One region of the Priestia sp. SIMBA_032 genome, then DNA from elsewhere that is predicted to be linked to it. Evidence: riboswitches for the same ligand, from Rfam matches in the RefSeq annotation. Region 1 holds a riboswitch; each other region holds the start of a gene.
The links. A riboswitch is a leader RNA that binds a small molecule or an ion and turns the genes downstream of it on or off. The one in region 1 is predicted to bind S-adenosylmethionine.
Positions count from the first base shown of each region.

Region 2: linked by a shared signal. The riboswitch ahead of SB717_RS18385 (sulfite oxidase-like oxidoreductase) and the one ahead of mtnK (S-methyl-5-thioribose kinase) in region 1 are both predicted to bind S-adenosylmethionine.
Region 3: linked by a shared signal. The riboswitch ahead of SB717_RS12235 (Na+/H+ antiporter NhaC family protein) and the one ahead of mtnK (S-methyl-5-thioribose kinase) in region 1 are both predicted to bind S-adenosylmethionine.

Region 1 covers NZ_JAWRXD010000001.1:578,207-583,785, reverse strand. The annotation lists gene SB717_RS02945 (methylated-DNA--[protein]-cysteine S-methyltransferase) at 1-460, shown strand, start outside; gene SB717_RS02940 (hypothetical protein) at 461-625, opposite strand; gene SB717_RS02935 (hypothetical protein) at 701-847, opposite strand; gene mtnA (S-methyl-5-thioribose-1-phosphate isomerase) at 976-2,034, opposite strand; gene mtnK (S-methyl-5-thioribose kinase) at 2,070-3,242, opposite strand; SAM riboswitch class I at 3,378-3,528, opposite strand; gene SB717_RS02920 (carbon-nitrogen family hydrolase) at 3,620-4,402, opposite strand; gene SB717_RS02915 (pyridoxal phosphate-dependent aminotransferase) at 4,515-5,579, shown strand, end outside.
Region 2 covers NZ_JAWRXD010000005.1:245,863-251,441, forward strand. The annotation lists gene SB717_RS18380 (putative polysaccharide biosynthesis protein) at 1-1,337, shown strand, start outside; SAM riboswitch class I at 1,484-1,590, shown strand; gene SB717_RS18385 (sulfite oxidase-like oxidoreductase) at 1,667-2,329, shown strand; gene SB717_RS18390 (MogA/MoaB family molybdenum cofactor biosynthesis protein) at 2,363-2,875, opposite strand; gene moaC (cyclic pyranopterin monophosphate synthase MoaC) at 2,888-3,376, opposite strand; gene SB717_RS18400 (molybdopterin molybdotransferase MoeA) at 3,491-4,756, shown strand; gene SB717_RS18405 (YvrJ family protein) at 4,771-4,890, opposite strand; gene SB717_RS18410 (hypothetical protein) at 5,414-5,579, shown strand, end outside.
Region 3 covers NZ_JAWRXD010000003.1:404,572-410,150, reverse strand. The annotation lists gene SB717_RS12250 (YtoQ family protein) at 1-267, opposite strand, end outside; gene SB717_RS12245 (ABC transporter ATP-binding protein) at 438-1,349, shown strand; gene SB717_RS12240 (ABC transporter permease) at 1,342-2,109, shown strand; SAM riboswitch class I at 2,211-2,317, shown strand; gene SB717_RS12235 (Na+/H+ antiporter NhaC family protein) at 2,403-3,713, shown strand; gene SB717_RS12230 (hypothetical protein) at 3,753-3,881, opposite strand; gene SB717_RS12225 (LacI family DNA-binding transcriptional regulator) at 4,006-4,965, shown strand; gene SB717_RS12220 (transcriptional regulator SplA domain-containing protein) at 5,051-5,299, shown strand; gene splB (spore photoproduct lyase) at 5,412-5,579, shown strand, end outside.

The DNA of each region.
Region 1 (5,579 bases):
TATTGTAGCCTCGGAAAAAGGGGTTCAACATCTTTGGTTTGATAGCGATGATCACAACGAGCAGCTTAAAAAACTTGTCCATGACGAGAACTTTCACCTTGTGAAAGAAGCGAAGCGACAGCTGCAGGATTATGCTGCAGGGCGCACGCTAACATTTGATTTGCCTTTGGATATAAAAGGAACAGACTTCCAAAAAGAAGTGTGGTTAACACTTGAGCATATACCTTATGGACAAACGTGGTCTTACAGTGAGGTAGCGGAGTCTGTTAATCGCTCTAAAGCCGTAAGGGCTGTGGGACAAGCGAATCGTCGAAATCCACTGCCGATTATTTTGCCTTGTCACCGTGTGATTGGCAAAAATGGAGCTTTAACAGGTTATGCAGGCTCGCAAACTCATATAAAAGAGAAGTTATTAATGCTTGAAAGAAGTGTAGCAAAAGGTGCTCTGGAGTTAAAATAACTATTCACCGTCTAATTTCCAGCCTTCTCCTTGCACAAAAACACCGTCAATTTGCTGAGGAGAAGGGAGGGAATTTAGTTCTTCATCTTGAGATAAATCGAATAGCTGATATTGCTGCTTACGATTCAGCGCTTTGTTTTTATCCGCTTTTTGCTCTGAACTCATAGTTACTCCTCCCTTATTTAAAAGAAATCCCCTATAATATATGTAGAAAAAGAAGAGAGTACTGTTACAATTGTGTTACAAATGCAGCCGAAAAGCGCTGTTTAATAAAAGAGCTTGAGACATAACGAAATCAATGCCATCTAAAGATGAACAATTTGTATACGTATACATGAGCTGAACCGCTTGTGACACCGCAATTGATTTCGGTGCAATGCCCCCCAATCAACTGCTAGAAGGAACGAAACAGATGAAACTATATTCACCATAATAAAAAACGAACCACTAATCAAACACGATGATTAATGGTTCGTTTTTTAGTGTCGCTAAAAAACTTTTGTCCCAGCCTCTTGTTATTGAGCAGATTGCAGCAAAACGTTTTGAATGGATTCAAAAGACGGGGAATGGATAATCCCATGCTCTGTAATAATAGCCGTAATCAGTTCGCCTGGCGTCACATCAAAAGCTGGATTGTACACAGAGATCCCGTCTGGAGCAATTTGCGTATCTCCAATGTGCGTTACTTCTTTAGGTGAACGTTCTTCAATAGGGATGCTGCTGCCGTCTGGAATAGATAAATCAAATGTGGACTGCGGCGCTGCTACGTAAAATGGAATACCAAATGCCTTCGCTAAAAGAGCAAGTCCATACGTTCCAATTTTGTTAGCCGTATCGCCATTTGCTGCAATGCGATCAGCACCTACAATAATTCCATTAATTCCTTTTGTTTTAATTGTATGAGCGGCCATATTATCCGTAATCAGCGTAACGTCCACTCCCGACTGCTGAAGTTCCCATGCTGTTAAGCGAGAACCTTGAAGAACGGGTCTTGTTTCACAGGCAAATACTTCAAGCGGAATATCGCGCTGCTTAGACAAGTGAAAAGGTGCTAAGGCTGTTCCATAATAAGCTGTAGCAATTGAACCAGCATTACATATTGTCATGATTTTATCTTTCTTTTTAAATAAAGAAAGAGCATGATCTCCAATTCGGTAGCACGTTTCTTCATCTTCTACTTGAATTTGAATAGCTTCATGAACAACTTTTGTTTTAGCTTCATTAACGGACGAAGCGGATTCCGCGCTTTTCGCTACGCGTTCCAGTGCCCAAAATAAATTGACGGCAGTAGGGCGTGAACTAGCTAAATACTGTTGATCAAGAGCTAGCTTTTTGTTAAAATCCTTGACTGAATCTGTGTCATAGCTAAGCGCAGAAAGAGCAAGACCAAAAGCCGCCGTAATACCAATTGCAGGGGCTCCTCGTACTTTCAAGGTAGTGATAGCATCCCATACGTCTTTAATGGTTTGCAGCTTAATATATTCAACTTTGCCAGGAAGCTGCTGCTGATCTAATAAAGTAATATATGATTCATTCCATTCCACTGAGCGCGGAAGTGATAGTGTATTTGTCATGCTGATACCGATCCTTTCATTGTGTACATTATTCGTTATCGAAGTAAATGTTCAAATTCATTTGGTGAAACGTCTTGTTGGTGCAGAAGCAAATAGCGTCCAATTTTTAACGCAGTACGTTTAGCGTTAATTTTTTTCTCCTCTGAAGAAATTTCGTCTAAGTCCGCCACGTGAGCTAAGCCAATCGTACGTCGAATGATTTCACATCCTGCATATCCAACAGCATCTTGCCACGTTTGCGTTAAAATTTCATGTAATAAGCGCTCATCTTTAGCGAAAGGTTCAGTGTTTTCAGAGTGCCAAAGGGCAGTAAAGGTATCTTTGAATACGTTCCATGTGTTCGTAATGTGTGCAAATAACAGTTCACGATTGGTTTCTCGAGAAAGAGCATTTAAAAATAAATTCGCCACAAATTGCCCTAAATCGAATCCAAACGGACCGTAAAAAGCAAACTCTGGATCAATCACTTTCGTTTCTTGACTGCTAGCAAAGATGCTGCCTGTATGTAAATCACCGTGGATTAGCGTTTGCGCATTTGTTAAAAATTTATATTTTAATTTTGCTGCTTGCAGCTTTACATCACTATCATTCCACAATTCTTCTACATCAGGGCGCAGCGCTTTTTCGAATTCATTTGTATCAATATCAAAAAAAGGATCTGTAAAAACTAAATCTTCCGTAATATTGCATAAGTCCGGATTGCTGTACTTAACAACTTCTTCTTTTTTATCCTGAGGCTTTAAGGCGAAATCAGACGTTTTGAACGCAATATGTCCTAGGAAAGAACCGATATGCTGTGAGAGCAGAGGATAACTTTCACCTTGAATAAGTCCGGCGCGAGAAATCGTTAAATGAGACAGATCTTCCATGACCGTAACAGCAAGCGTTTCATCGTGGTAATAAACAGCGGGTACAAGTTCTGGCGTAAATGCACCGAATTGCTTGAGCGCATTGCTTTCAATTGTGGCACGGTTCAAGGATAGAGGCCAGCTTTCGCCTACAACTTTTGCATAGGGAAGCGCTTGTTTGACGACAATGGATTTATTCGTTTGATCATTTATGATGTGAAAGACAAGATTTAAGTTGCCGTCACCAATTTCACGGGCAGTCAGTGCTTCTGTGGCATCAAAAAGACCTAGCTTTTTCACAAGTTTAATTGCTGAAATTTCTGTTAAAGGCTGATACTTCTCTGTTTTTGTTGTTGACATCGGAATCCCTCCATAGTTTATTAAACTGATTCGTTTACTAAGTTAATAGGTTTAAGAATATATGGAGGCTTTTATAATTTTAGAAAATATAAAAGCCTCTTTCGTTGGAAAGAGGCTTGATTGTAGTGTTCAAACCTCTTATCTGCCAGAAAGAATTACTTTCTGTTGGAATTAGCACCGTGCCTTTGTAAAACATGTTTTACGAGTGTGATCCACCTTAGGATGGAATGACGGTCGGTTGCTGGGCTTCACAGGGCCAAATCCCTCAGCCAACTCTTGATAAGAGTACGATTACTTATTCAATTTTGATTTGTTTGAATATTTTATGTTATCTGGTGAAAATCGTATCATGCAAAAAAACGGCTGTCAATACATAATTAATAAAATTCTGTGCGGCGATCTGTAAAGACAGGAATTTGTTTGCGAATTTCTTTTACAAGTTCCAGATTAACGTCAGCACTTAAAAGTTCTTCGCTATCGCCAGCTTCAGCGATTATTTCCCCCCACGGATCGATGACTAAGGAATGTCCGGCAAATGTGTTATGAGGATCTTGGCCTACACGATTACACGCGATTACATAGCATTGATTTTCGATTGCACGGCTAATGAGCAGTGCTTTCCAGTGGGCAAGTCTTGGAGCCGGCCACTGAGCGACAACAAATAAGACTTCTGCTCCGCTGCTAGTATGAACCCGAATCCATTCTGGAAAACGAATATCGTAACAAATAACTCCTGCGCATAAAGACTGTTCAAGTGTAAAAAGATTTTTTGCTGTTCCTGCTTCTAAATAGAGGTGTTCATCCATTAATTTAAATAAGTGCAGCTTACTGTATTGTGATACTTCACGACCTTTTCGGTCGAAAATATACATCGTATTTGTGACGCCTTGCTCTGTTTTTTTCGCGATCGAACCTGCCACGATATTTACTTCGTTCGTTTTAGCAAACTGAGAGATTAATTGCTTGGCTTGCTGTCCTTCATCATCTGCAATTTCGTCTAGCCGCGTCAAATCATAAGCTGTATCCCATAGCTCAGGAAGCACAAGGATATCAGGGTTTTCTTTCATGGCTTCCGTCATTTTTTGTTGAATATATTTTCGGTTTTTAGTTGGGTCCCCAAACGCAATATCAAGCTGCAAACATGTGATTTTTACACTCACTTTATCATCCGTCCTTTTTTTAGTAGTTGAAAAAAATGACTTTACAAGTTGAGTATTACAATATATTATTTGTGACTAGAATTTCAAGAATTTTTTGAGAAGGTGTGCGATGATGAAACAATTTGAGCAATCGGAACTATTAAAAAGTTTACCAAAACAATTTTTTGCATCACTTGTAGGCAAGGTAGGAAAAGTAATGGCCCAAGGGCACGACGTTATTAACTTAGGGCAGGGAAATCCTGATCAGCCTACTCCTTCACATATTGTAGAAACACTGCAAAAAGCAAGTGCTAATCCTATGCATCATAAATATTCTCCATTTCGGGGGCACCAGTTTTTAAAAGAGGCCGTTGCGACTTTTTATAAACGAGAATATGGCGTTGATGTGGATCCCGAAAAAGAAGTAGCTATTTTGTTTGGCGGAAAGGGTGGACTTGTAGAAATCCCGCAGTGCTTATTAAACCCTGGAGATACGGTGCTGGTTCCGGATCCTGGATATCCTGATTACTGGTCTGGAGTAGAGCTTGCAAAAGCAAAGATGGAAGTGATGCCGCTCACGGCTGAAAATCATTTTCTACCCGTATACGAAGTGATAGGTGAACGTGCTAAAGAACAGGCAAAGCTCATGTTTTTAAACTATCCTAATAATCCTACTGGTGCAGTGGCAACGGCAGAATTTTTTGAAGACACCGTGGCGTTTGCTGCCAAGCACGATATTTGTGTGGTACACGACTTTGCCTACGGAGCAATTGGATTTGATGGTAAAAAGCCAATCAGCTTTTTACAGACTCCTGGTGCAAAAGAGACGGGAATTGAAATTTATACTCTTTCTAAAACGTATAACATGGCGGGATGGCGAGTTGGATTTGCTGTAGGAAATGAAAGTGTAGTAGAAGCTATTAATCTTCTTCAAGATCACATGTACGTCAGTCTCTTTGGGGCGGTTCAAGAGGCAGCAGCAGCAGCTCTGTTAGAATCTCAACAATGCGTGAATGATTTAGTTAAGCGCTATGAATCTAGACGCAATACCTTTATTCAAGGGCTTCGAGAAATTGGTTGGGACGTTACATCTCCAGCGGGCTCCTTTTTTGCATGGCTAAAAGTTCCTGAAGGATATACTTCTGAACAGTTTTCAGATTTACTTCTTGAAAAAGCCCACGTTGTAGTGGCGCCTGGA
Region 2 (5,579 bases), on a different contig from region 1:
GCAAGCGGCTGATTATGAAGGAAGTGAATAGCGGAAAGAATAATAAATCCATTTCGTTCTCTTCAATGTTCAAAGAGCTTGTGACGTACGCCGTTCCGTTTGTATTAGTTGGTTTAGCTATTCCAATCTATCAAAATATTGATACGTTTACGATTAACATGCTTTTTCAATCAATAGGGTATGGACAAGCTAAAGCCGAAACAATCAACTCTGTCATTGGATTAGCGCAAATTTTAGTGATGGTGCCGGTATCGCTAGCGACTGCCTTCAGCATGTCGCTGATTCCGGGTATTACATCTTCTTTTGTGCAAGGAAATTTACGAGAAGTAAAAGGAAAGATTACAAAAACGCTGCAGCTGTTGTTGTTTTTTACTCTTCCTGCTGCGGTGGGGCTTTGTTTATTGGGTAAGCCGGTATATATGATGATCTTTGGAGCGAAAAACAGTCATGAAATCGGTGGAGTTGTTTTACAATGGTATGCGCCTGCTGCGATTCTATTTGCTCTTTTCACCGTAACAGCCGCGATTCTTCAAGGAATTAATCAGCAAAAGAAATTAATTTTTGGCTTGGGCTTAGGTATTGTTGTGAAGATAGTATTAAACGTACTGTTGGTTTCAAGCTTAAAAGAAATTGGACCTGTTGTCGCGACGTACGGAGGATATGGTGTATCGGTTATCTATAACTTTTATTTAATTGAAAAATCCATTTCTTACCGAGTTCAATCACTGGGAAAAGCCGCGTTGACGCCTGTTTTATTAGTAAGTGTGATGTCAGCCGCTGTGCTTATTGGCAATTATGCTTCTCACTATTTTCTAGAAAATAAGCTGTCTGCATCTTCACTTGCGATTAGCACGTCTTGTATTTCAATAGCTTTAGGTGTTGCTGTGTATCTAGGGCTTGGCGTCAAAACAAGTTTAGGGCAATCTGCTGTATTAAATAGAAGAAAAAAATATAAAGGAGAGAAAGGTGTGTCAAAACGATTTGTACTAACCGTGGCGGCTGGAGGATGTATAATAATTTCCGGCGCGCTATTGCTATTAAATTGGGAAAGAGTGTTTGGAGATTATCGTCCCGTTCAAACAGCAACAGCTGTATTTAAGTTAGAAGTGGGAAGTCAAGATGTAGCAAAGACTACGGATTCAGATAATGTTCTTTACTATATGGTGAAAAAAGGACATTTAGATGAATATATTCAACTGATGAATGAAAAAGGCTATGTGTTAAAAGAGAAAGATATTGATCATAACCGACTTGTTTTTAACGATGGACAAGAAGATGAGCAAATTTACTACAAGCGCTTTGCCAGGAAGTATACGATGATTGATGGAGAAGGGTGAAGACTTGACATAGTATTTTAGTAGACTAAAATCTTATACCTCTATCTGTTTTTAAAGTTTTTTTGTGCGGAAAAGAAAAATAATATTGACAATTATGACAAAAAGCTTAATACTGACTTTATTACATAAAACAAATACAATTTGTTTCCTTATCAAGAGAGGTGGAGGGACTGGCCCTGTGAAACCCGGCAACCGCTGTCTATGACAGAATGGTGCCAAATCCTTAAGAGTGCGCTGCTCTTAGAGATAAGGAAGAAGCTGAAACGAAGCTCTTCCTTATTTATTTAAGGAAGGGCTTTTTATGTAGAAGAAACAACGAGGTGATATTTTTGAACAAAGCAGACCGTATCAAACGAATGAAAACACCAGAAATTGATCCAAAGTACGAAGGACGAGTGCCTCCGGGTCAGGTAGTAACGGAGCGATTTCCGATTTTACATGAAGGGGACGTGCCGGAGTATAACTTAGAGGAGTGGACGCTTCGCGTGTTTGGATTGGTAGATAAAGAAGTGACGCTTTCGTACCAAGATATATTGAATATGCCGCAAACAACGGTGAAGTGTGATATCCACTGCGTAACGAGATGGACAAGGCTTGATAATCAATTTACGGGCGTGCTGTTTACAGACTTTTTGAAGGCAGTTGGCGTGGAGTTAAAAAGTAAATACATCATGCTGCATGGAGATAATGACTATACGTCAAACATTGAAGTAAAAGATTTACTGAGAGACGATATTCTTCTTGCTCATTCTTTTAACGGAGAGCCGCTTACAGCTAAGCATGGATATCCGCTGCGATTGGTTGTTCCGCATTTGTACTTTTGGAAAAGTGTTAAATGGCTTCGAGGCTTTGAAGCCATTGATGAAAATCGTCCTGGCTTTTGGGAGCAAAACGGCTTTCATCTTAGAGGAGATCCGTTTAAAGAAGAACGTTTTTCTGGAGAAGATTTAGGTATTCCAGAAGATGAGTGGGTACATAAAGACTATGATTAATGAAAATGCCTATGCGCGCGCATAGGCATTTTGTCAGCGCTGGCGGTTTAATTCCCACACAACATGGCGAAGTTCAGGCAAAATCAGCTTGGTCATCGCTAGACGAACCGCAGCGCTTGATCCTGGTGTAGAAAAAACGGCTTTTTCGTTAATCGTCCCGGCAATTGCCCGGCTCATAATCGCCGCGCTGCCAATGTCTTCGGTGTAGCTCAGCATGCGAAACAGCTCGCCAAACCCAACGATTTCTTTATGAATCAGCGCTTGAACGGCTTCAATGGTGACGTCTCGTTTTGTGATGCCCGTCCCGCCGTTTGTGAGAACAACGTCAATGTTCTCATCACTGCAGCCAGCAAGTATGGCTTGTTGAATAGACGTTTGGTCGTCTTTTACAATTTCATAGGAAGCGATCTGCATGTCGTGTTCTTTCAGAAGCTGGATCATCAGCGCACCGCTTTTATCGGTTTCTTTTGTACGTGTGTCTGATACCGTAATGACTTTGCAGCGAACGGGCTGAGTTGCTTTAGATTTATGTTCGTGTACGCTCATTATGTACCTCCTTTACGCTTCGGTGCGCTTATAGTCACCGTTTTTGCCGCCTGATTTTTCAAGTAAATACGTTTCGCCAATAATCATTCCTTTATCAATGGCTTTGCACATATCATAAACAGTTAGAGCGCAAGCAGAAGCGGCAGTTAAAGCTTCCATTTCAACGCCTGTTGAGCCTTCCGTTTTAACCGTTGCTTCTATTAATAAACGGTACTGATTATTGCTTGTATCCCAGTCAAATGAAAGGTTTACGCCTTTTAATAGAAGGGGGTGACACATCGGAATAATGTCAGACGTACGTTTTGCTGCCATGATTCCCGCTACTTGTGCAACAGCAAGTACGTCACCTTTTCCAATTTTATGTTCTACAATGGCTTCATGAATTTCTTTGTTAACCAGTATGCTTGAACGAGCGGTTGCAACGCGGCGAGTGATAGATTTTTCGCTAATATCGACCATGTTGGCACGGCCTTGATCATTAAAATGTGTAAAAGAAGACATCGGTGTTTTCATCCTTTTTCAGTAAATTTTGTTGTATGATAGAAATAGTAAGATATGCTATGATTTTACACCATAGCGCAAAAAGTGAACAGACATAAAGGAAGTGAAGAATGTATGTTAGAAAGCAGAACACCTATTTCAATTCCTGAAGCAATTGAAAAAGTCATGACATATAAAAAAAAAGGCAGCATCGAACGCGTATCGATCACTGAAAGCTACGGACGCTATTTAGGAGAAGATATTGTCGCTGATCAAAACGTGCCTCATTTTAATAAATCGCTTTATGACGGCTTTGCGGTTCGAGCGCAAGACTGCGTAGAAGTCTCAAGTGAACATCCTGTGGAGTTCGAAGTTGTAAGTGAAATCGGTGCCGGCTCTGTGTTTGAAGAAGAAGTAAAGCCGTTTCAAGCGGTACGTATTATGACAGGAGCGCAAGTGCCTCATTCATGTGATGCAGTTGTAATGCTTGAAGTAACGAAGTCGTATGAAAAAGAAGGCAAAACGTATATGGCGTTAAGCAGGTCAGCTTCAAAGTGGGAACACATTGCGTTAAAAGGAGAAGAAACAAAAAAAGGAGACGTGCTTGTTTCCAAAGGAACGCGCATTAATCCAGGCGTCACCGCTTTTTTAGCTACGTTTGGCTATGCGGATGTAGCCGTGGTGAAGCAGCCAGTGGTGGGCGTGTTAACAACGGGAAGCGAACTGCTTGATGTAAATGAACCGTTAGAACCAGGGAAAATCCGTAACAGCAACTCCTATATGGCTCTTGCGCAAATCGTAAGAAGCGGGGGAATTCCGAAATGTTTAGGGAAGCTTGAAGATGATTTTGACCGCTGCTATGAAGCGGTAGAAAAAGCGCTTGAAGAAGTGGATATTTTACTGACAACCGGCGGGGTATCCGTTGGGGACTATGATTATTTGCCGGCTATCTATGAAAAGCTTGGCGCAAATGTACTCTTTAACAAAATTGCGATGCGACCGGGAAGCGTCACAACAGTCGCAGAACGAAACGGACAGCTGCTGTTTGGATTATCAGGAAACCCATCTGCTTGCTACGTCGGATTCGAACTATTTGTTCGTCCAATTGTTCGCAGCTTTTTACATTCACCACGGCCTCATTTACATAAAACAAAAGCGGTATTAAACGGCCGTTTTAAAGAGCCTAATGCATTCACAAGAATGGTACGAGGAGAAATTACAGACGAAGGCGGAAGGCTCTTAGTAACGCCTGTTGGCATGGATAAGTCAGGAGCTATTTCGTCATTAGCTGCAGCAAATGCGCTGATTGTTCTTCCAGGAGGAGAGCAGGGATATGATAACGGAGCAGAAGTGGCCGTGCTGCATCTTGAAAAAGAAGGAGCAAGTTCGCTTTGGATATAAATAAAGTAACTTGCTTATTGCTTGTCCTTTTTTTCAATAAGAATTTGAAGAAGTTCTGTAATTCGATCTAATTTGTTTTCAATGCGAACAAGTAAGTAAAAAGACAGGGTAATTGGAAAGCCTAAATCTCTAATATAGCTAACTAAATTTTCTGTAGTAGCATACCTCCTTCACTTAGAAGATATAGTATCATATGTAATATCTAAGTATTTGTTCGCAGGACATACGTCCATTTTTAAGACAAAAGTCCTTAAAAAATAAGAAAAAGCAGCCTCGGCATTGGCAAGCGAGGCTGCTTTTTGTAAGGGTTCATTTATACGTACTCGAGTATAAATGACTACTAGATTTTAACATGTTTTTAAATGTAAATACTACTTTGGATGTGCTTTAACGGGTATATAAAAGGGTTGCTTTTTATACAGGAGTTCTTCATTCCTATTGAAATGAAATATTGTTAGATCAAGGGTATATAAAGAACTGCATAAAAAAGAACGACATCCTATCTCAACCTCCATGTGCGCCAAGGGTTCTTTTTTGATGTGTACTGGAAAGAGGTATTATGTAAACTGAAAATGTATGAAGTATACATAAGTTTTTATAGGAATTTTAATATATAATTAAGGCTAAAAAAGAATTATTTCAGGAAGAGGAAGATGTGTGAAACGCAGTCCATTATTGTTTTTATCGTTAATTAGTAGTTTGTTAGTTATTTTAGTGTTATTGTTCCAATGGGATCTAGTTGATATGATAACGGAGTTTTTAATGTTACCTGTTTGGCTATTCGTATATGCCTTCTTTATCATCATAACTGTATGGACATTGA
Region 3 (5,579 bases), on a different contig from region 1:
GTATTTTTCACCAAACAAAGCAATGACCACATCAGATTTTTTAAGGAGCACCTGCGTGCGTAAATTATTAATTTGGGAAGCAGCTTCATCTTTTAAGACAGCGTTAGGCTGTTTTCCTAAAATTTCTTCTCCAATGTTGTCGGAGCGGTCATGGTCTGTCATGGGACCGACAAAGGTAAGGGGAAGATTTAATTGTTCTGCTTGGTTTTTAATTTCGTCTCGCCAGTTATCGTGAATTTGCCCGGCAAGGTATACGGTTAAGTTCATTATGTAGAAGTCCTCCTCTAACTAAGATTTGTTTTATTTTATCAAATGTAAGCGGATAATACGAATGATTTGAATGGGCTACTTTTCCAAAAATAAGGTTATAGTAGACAAATAGTTAAAAAAGAGAAACAATAGAAGGCGTATTGCTAATTAAAGAAAGGATGTACATGATGACAGAAACAGTGCTGCAAGTAGATCATGTCAGTAAAGTAATTGGGAAGAAAACCATTTTGCATGATGTATCCTTATCGGTTGAGCGCGGTGAGATTTTCGGATTGCTTGGTCCAAACGGATCTGGAAAAACAACGCTAATTCGTACCGTTGTAGGACTCATTAAAGAAACAAAGGGGACAATTACCGTCAATGGGTTTCCTTTAAAAGAACAGTTTACATCAGCTATGAAATCAATTGGAGCGATTATTGAAAACCCTGAGTTTTATGATTATCTGACGGGCTATCAAAATTTAAAACACTTTGCTAATATGCATGAAGGAATCACAGCAGAACGCTTGGATGAAGTGATTGCGCTAGTAAAGCTTGAAAACAGCATTCATGCAAAAGTGAAGACGTATTCTCTTGGGATGAGACAGCGTTTAGGAGTAGCTCAAGCTATTTTACATAAGCCTGCATTGCTTTTACTAGACGAACCAACAAATGGTCTAGACCCAGCGGGAATGAGAGAATTTCGTACATATTTACAAACGCTTTGCAGGGAAGAAGGAATTTCAATTTTAATCGCGAGCCACTTATTAAAAGAAGTAGAAGCATTATGTGACCGCGTTGGCATCATTCAAGACGGTGAGTTAAAAGCCGTTCAAGATCTATCTCCAAATCGTCAAGATCAAGGAATGTACGTAGAATTTGAAGTGTCTGACGTGCAAAAAGCAGCGGAACTTTTATCACAAGAATTTGAAGTAACGATGAGATCACATAGTATCGACGTGGCGATCGTAAAAGAACAAATTCCAGCTGTAAATAAAAAATTAGTGGACAGCGATATTTTAGTCTACAGAATTACCCCTGTGTATGAGACGCTTGAAGATTCGTTTATGTCCGTTACGGAAGGAGAGCACCATGATTAAGTTAATTCAAAATGAACACATGAAATGGTTTCACAAAAGAAGTACAAAAATCACGTTTATCACAATCGGCATTTTAACTCTTTGTATGGCTCTTTTAATGAAGAAAGTAGCAAACAGTGCAGGAACAGAAGACAACATCTTGAATTTCCTGTCATTTAGTTCAGGTATGCTGATTCTTGTTCAATTTTTTGCGCTTGCTGTTGGAGGGTCAATGGTTGCAAAAGAGTTTGAATCAGGTACTATTAAGCTTCTTTTAATTCGCCCGGCTAGACGTTCAACGATTTTAGCATCCAAGTACATAACGCTCATTTTAATTAGTTTGTATTACTTGCTGAGCTATTTGCTTTTTTCGTTTGTATGGGGAGCATTGTTCTTTGGCTTTGCCAGTCTAGAAGGAGATGCGCAGCTGCTTAAAAACATTACGCTTACGTATGACAGTGCGTATATGGAAACGTTTATGATGATGACGTTCGCATTTATGCTGTCGTCTTTATTCAGAAACAGCGCGCTTGCTTCAAGTCTAGCTATTGTCGTAAGTATCGGAGCGAAAGCAGTAACTGGAATAGTATCAGAGTTTGGTTTATGGTGGGGGAAATTTCTACTGTTTGCCAACACAAACTTTGTGCAGTATATGGATGGAATGAAGACGATGTTTGACGGCATGACGATTCCATTTTCAATCTTCATTTTAGTTGCACACTTTGTCTTCTTTATGGGCGTGGCATGGGCAGCGTTTTTGAAACGTGACGTAGCTAACTGATGTGAGAATTTTCGCACTATATATTTTTCTGAAATAGCATTTGACAATTAAATAAAAAGAGATTACAGTAGTGAAAGACTATTTTTAAAACAACTACAAACTTCTTATCAAGAGAGACGGAGGGACTGGCCCTACGATGTCTCGGCAACTGGCTGTACGCAGTGCGGTGCCAAATCCAGCAGACGATGTTTCGTTTGGAAGATGAGAAGGGTAATCTTATGATACAAATAAGAGACCTCTTCTTATCAATAAGAAGAGGTCTTTTTTTATTACGTAAACAAGAGGTGTTAAGAATGGAACAACAAAAAGGAAACGGCTGGGCGCTGTTACCGCTGGGCGTCTTTTTAGTCCTGTTTGTCGGATCAGGAATTATAACGGGAGATTTTTATAAGCTGCCTGTATTAGTAGCCATTATCATTGCAGCCATTGTGGCGCTGGCTATGAACCGCAAAGATTCACTTAATGTAAAAGTTGAACGTTTTGCTAAAGGAGCAGGGCATCCTGATATCATTATTATGGTACTTATTTTTATTTTAGCAGGTGCTTTTTCAGAAGTTGCCAAAGGCATGGGAGCTGTTGATTCAACGGTAAACTTAGCTCTGTCTGTGCTTCCGCAAAGCTTAGTGGTAGTCGGAATCTTTGTTATTGGCGCATTCATTTCAATTTCGATGGGAACGTCAATGGGAACAATCGCTGCGTTAGGGCCTATCGCTGTAGGAATCAGTGAGCAGGCTCATGTATCCATTACATTGGCAATTGCTGCCGTTGTTGGTGGTGCAATGTTTGGAGATAATTTATCTGTAATCTCTGATACGACCATTGCAGCAGTTCGTACGCAAAAAACAAATATGTCAGATAAATTAAAAGTAAACTTTTTTATTGTCCTTCCTGCAGCGATTGTTACGGTGATTTTATTACTTGTCATGACGCTAGGCAATACATCATCAGTGGAAATTAAAGATTTTAGCTGGTTTAAAATCTTGCCTTATGTCGGCGTACTAGTTGCTGCCATATTTGGTGCAAACGTATTAAGCATTTTAACCGGAGGAATTGTGCTAGCCGGCGTAATCGGATTAGCTGACGGAAGCTACACGCTTTCTTCTTTTGCTAAAACTGTAACAGAAGGTATTGGCGGAATGTCGGAATTAATTATTTTATCTCTGTTAATTGGCGGAATGGTTGAGCTCATTCGCTATAACGGCGGTATTCAGTTCTTATTGAACTTATTAACACGACGCATTCAAACGAAAAAAGGCGGAGAATTCAGTATCGCCGGGTTAGTAAGTTTAACCAATTTAGCCACGGCTAATAACACGATTTCAATTATTACGGCAGGTCCGTTAGCAAAAGAAATCTCTGATAAGTATTCAATTGATAATCGCAAATCAGCCAGTCTGCTCGACTTGTTTTCGTGCAGCGTTCAAGGGCTTATCCCTTACGGCGCACAAATGCTTCTTGCAGCAGGATTTGCTAAAGTGTCACCGATTGAGATTATTCCATTTACATTCTATCCAATGTTAACAGCGGTTTGCGGGATCATTGCGATTGTAATTGGCTTTCCTCGTTTAAATAAAAAATCAAAATCATCTAAAGAAGCTGCGTAATACCAAACCCTTAAAAAGAATGTTCTTTTTAAGGGTTTTTTACTGTTTGAAAAAATCAGTCGGCTTTTCTTCATCTAACTCCTTCCAAAGCGTCTCATTTTGTTTAAGTGCATAAGCCGCTCCTCCAATTTCAATTCCGCATAATAAAATAAACAATAAAATACCCATGAAATGACCTCCTTACGTAAATGAATAAAAACACGATGGTAACGGGTTTAGCTTATTGCAATTTCACTTTATAATGAGAATAAAGTATGAAACGCGTTTCAGCGCAAGAGAAAAAGGTGAAAATATGACAAATATCCGAGATATCGCAAAAAAAGCTGGTGTATCTGTTTCGACTGTATCCCGGGTGCTAAATCATCATCCGTATGTAAAAGAAGAAAAGCGCCGGCTAGTAGAGCAGGTTATTCAAGAACTTAATTACGAACAAAACATTAATGCCGTTCACTTATCAAAAGGGAAAACAAATATGATTGCCGTCGTTTTGCCTTTTATTAATCATCCTTATTTCAGCCTGCTTTTAGAAGGAGTCGCCTTTCAAGCGTTAGAAAAGCAGTATCAGCTTGTTATTTGTCAGACGAACTATGATGTAAAAAAAGAAGAAGAAGCGCTTCATATGCTGAAAACAAAGCAGGTTGATGGAGTCATTATTTGTTCTAGAGCAAGCAGCTGGAGCACGATTGAATATTATCAGCAGTACGGGCCGATAGCCGTGTGCGAAAACGTACAGAATCGTTCTATTCGCTCCGTATACGTTGATCATTACGCAGCTTTTAAGCAGGCGCTCCTGTATTTAAAAGAAAAAGGATATACGGAAATTGGCTATTGCATCGGAAGAATGACGGGGACAAATAGTCAACAGAGGCAACAAGCATACAAAGAATATATAAAAGGAATAAATCAGCCTTATCATTCAGAATGGGTTTTTCAAGGCTGTTTGAACGTGACGGATGGTGAAAAAGTAGTAAAAAAATTGGTGCAGATGAAAAATCGGCCTCAGGCGCTTTTAGTAACAAACGATCAAGTCGCTATCGGAATAAAAGCTCAGTGCGAACAAGCTGGTATGTCAGTTCCAGGAGATTTAGCTATTATTGGTTTTGATAATCATCCGCTTTCTTCATATTTACAAATTACCACGATCGAACTTCCTCTTAAAGAGATGGGAGAAACGCTTTTTACATTAGTCGGAAACAAGGCGACTCAGAAAATTGAGCTCCCTTTTCGGTTTATTGAGCGTAAAAGCGTATGAATTCTTGATGATGCCATGAGGTGTGTTTACCGGATAAAATGAGTAAAAGCGGACATCATACGAGTAAAGAAAGAAGAAAAGGATGATGATCGTGGAGAAAAAAGAATATCAAGTGGGAGATCAAGTATTTGTTATTTACCGAAACCCTCATACGGCGAACGTTGCCAATATTAATCAAGCTGAAATTGTTGAACATCCTGAAAACAAAGGTGAAAAAGCGCTGTTTCTGCATGAGTCTTATCATTTGTTAGCTGAAGATGATGCCGTGTATTCAACGTATGAAGAAGCAGAGAAAATGTATAACAAGATATTTGATTATGAACAATATGATTGACGCAAGGCTCTCCTTAAACAGAGAGTCTTTTTTGTTTGAAAAATAATTACCACGGATAGAGTCTTTTTATTTTTCAAACGCTATTAGTATTAGAAAAAAGGAAGTGTACATGATGATAAAACCTTTTGTACCTCAATTAGTATACATTGAGCCAGGGGCAATGGAGTACCCGCTTGGTGTTCAATTAAAAGAAAAGTTTGAGAAGATGGGAATTGAGATTCGTCAAACAACTTCTCATAATCAAGTGCGTAATATACCGGGAAAAAATGATTTGCAAAAA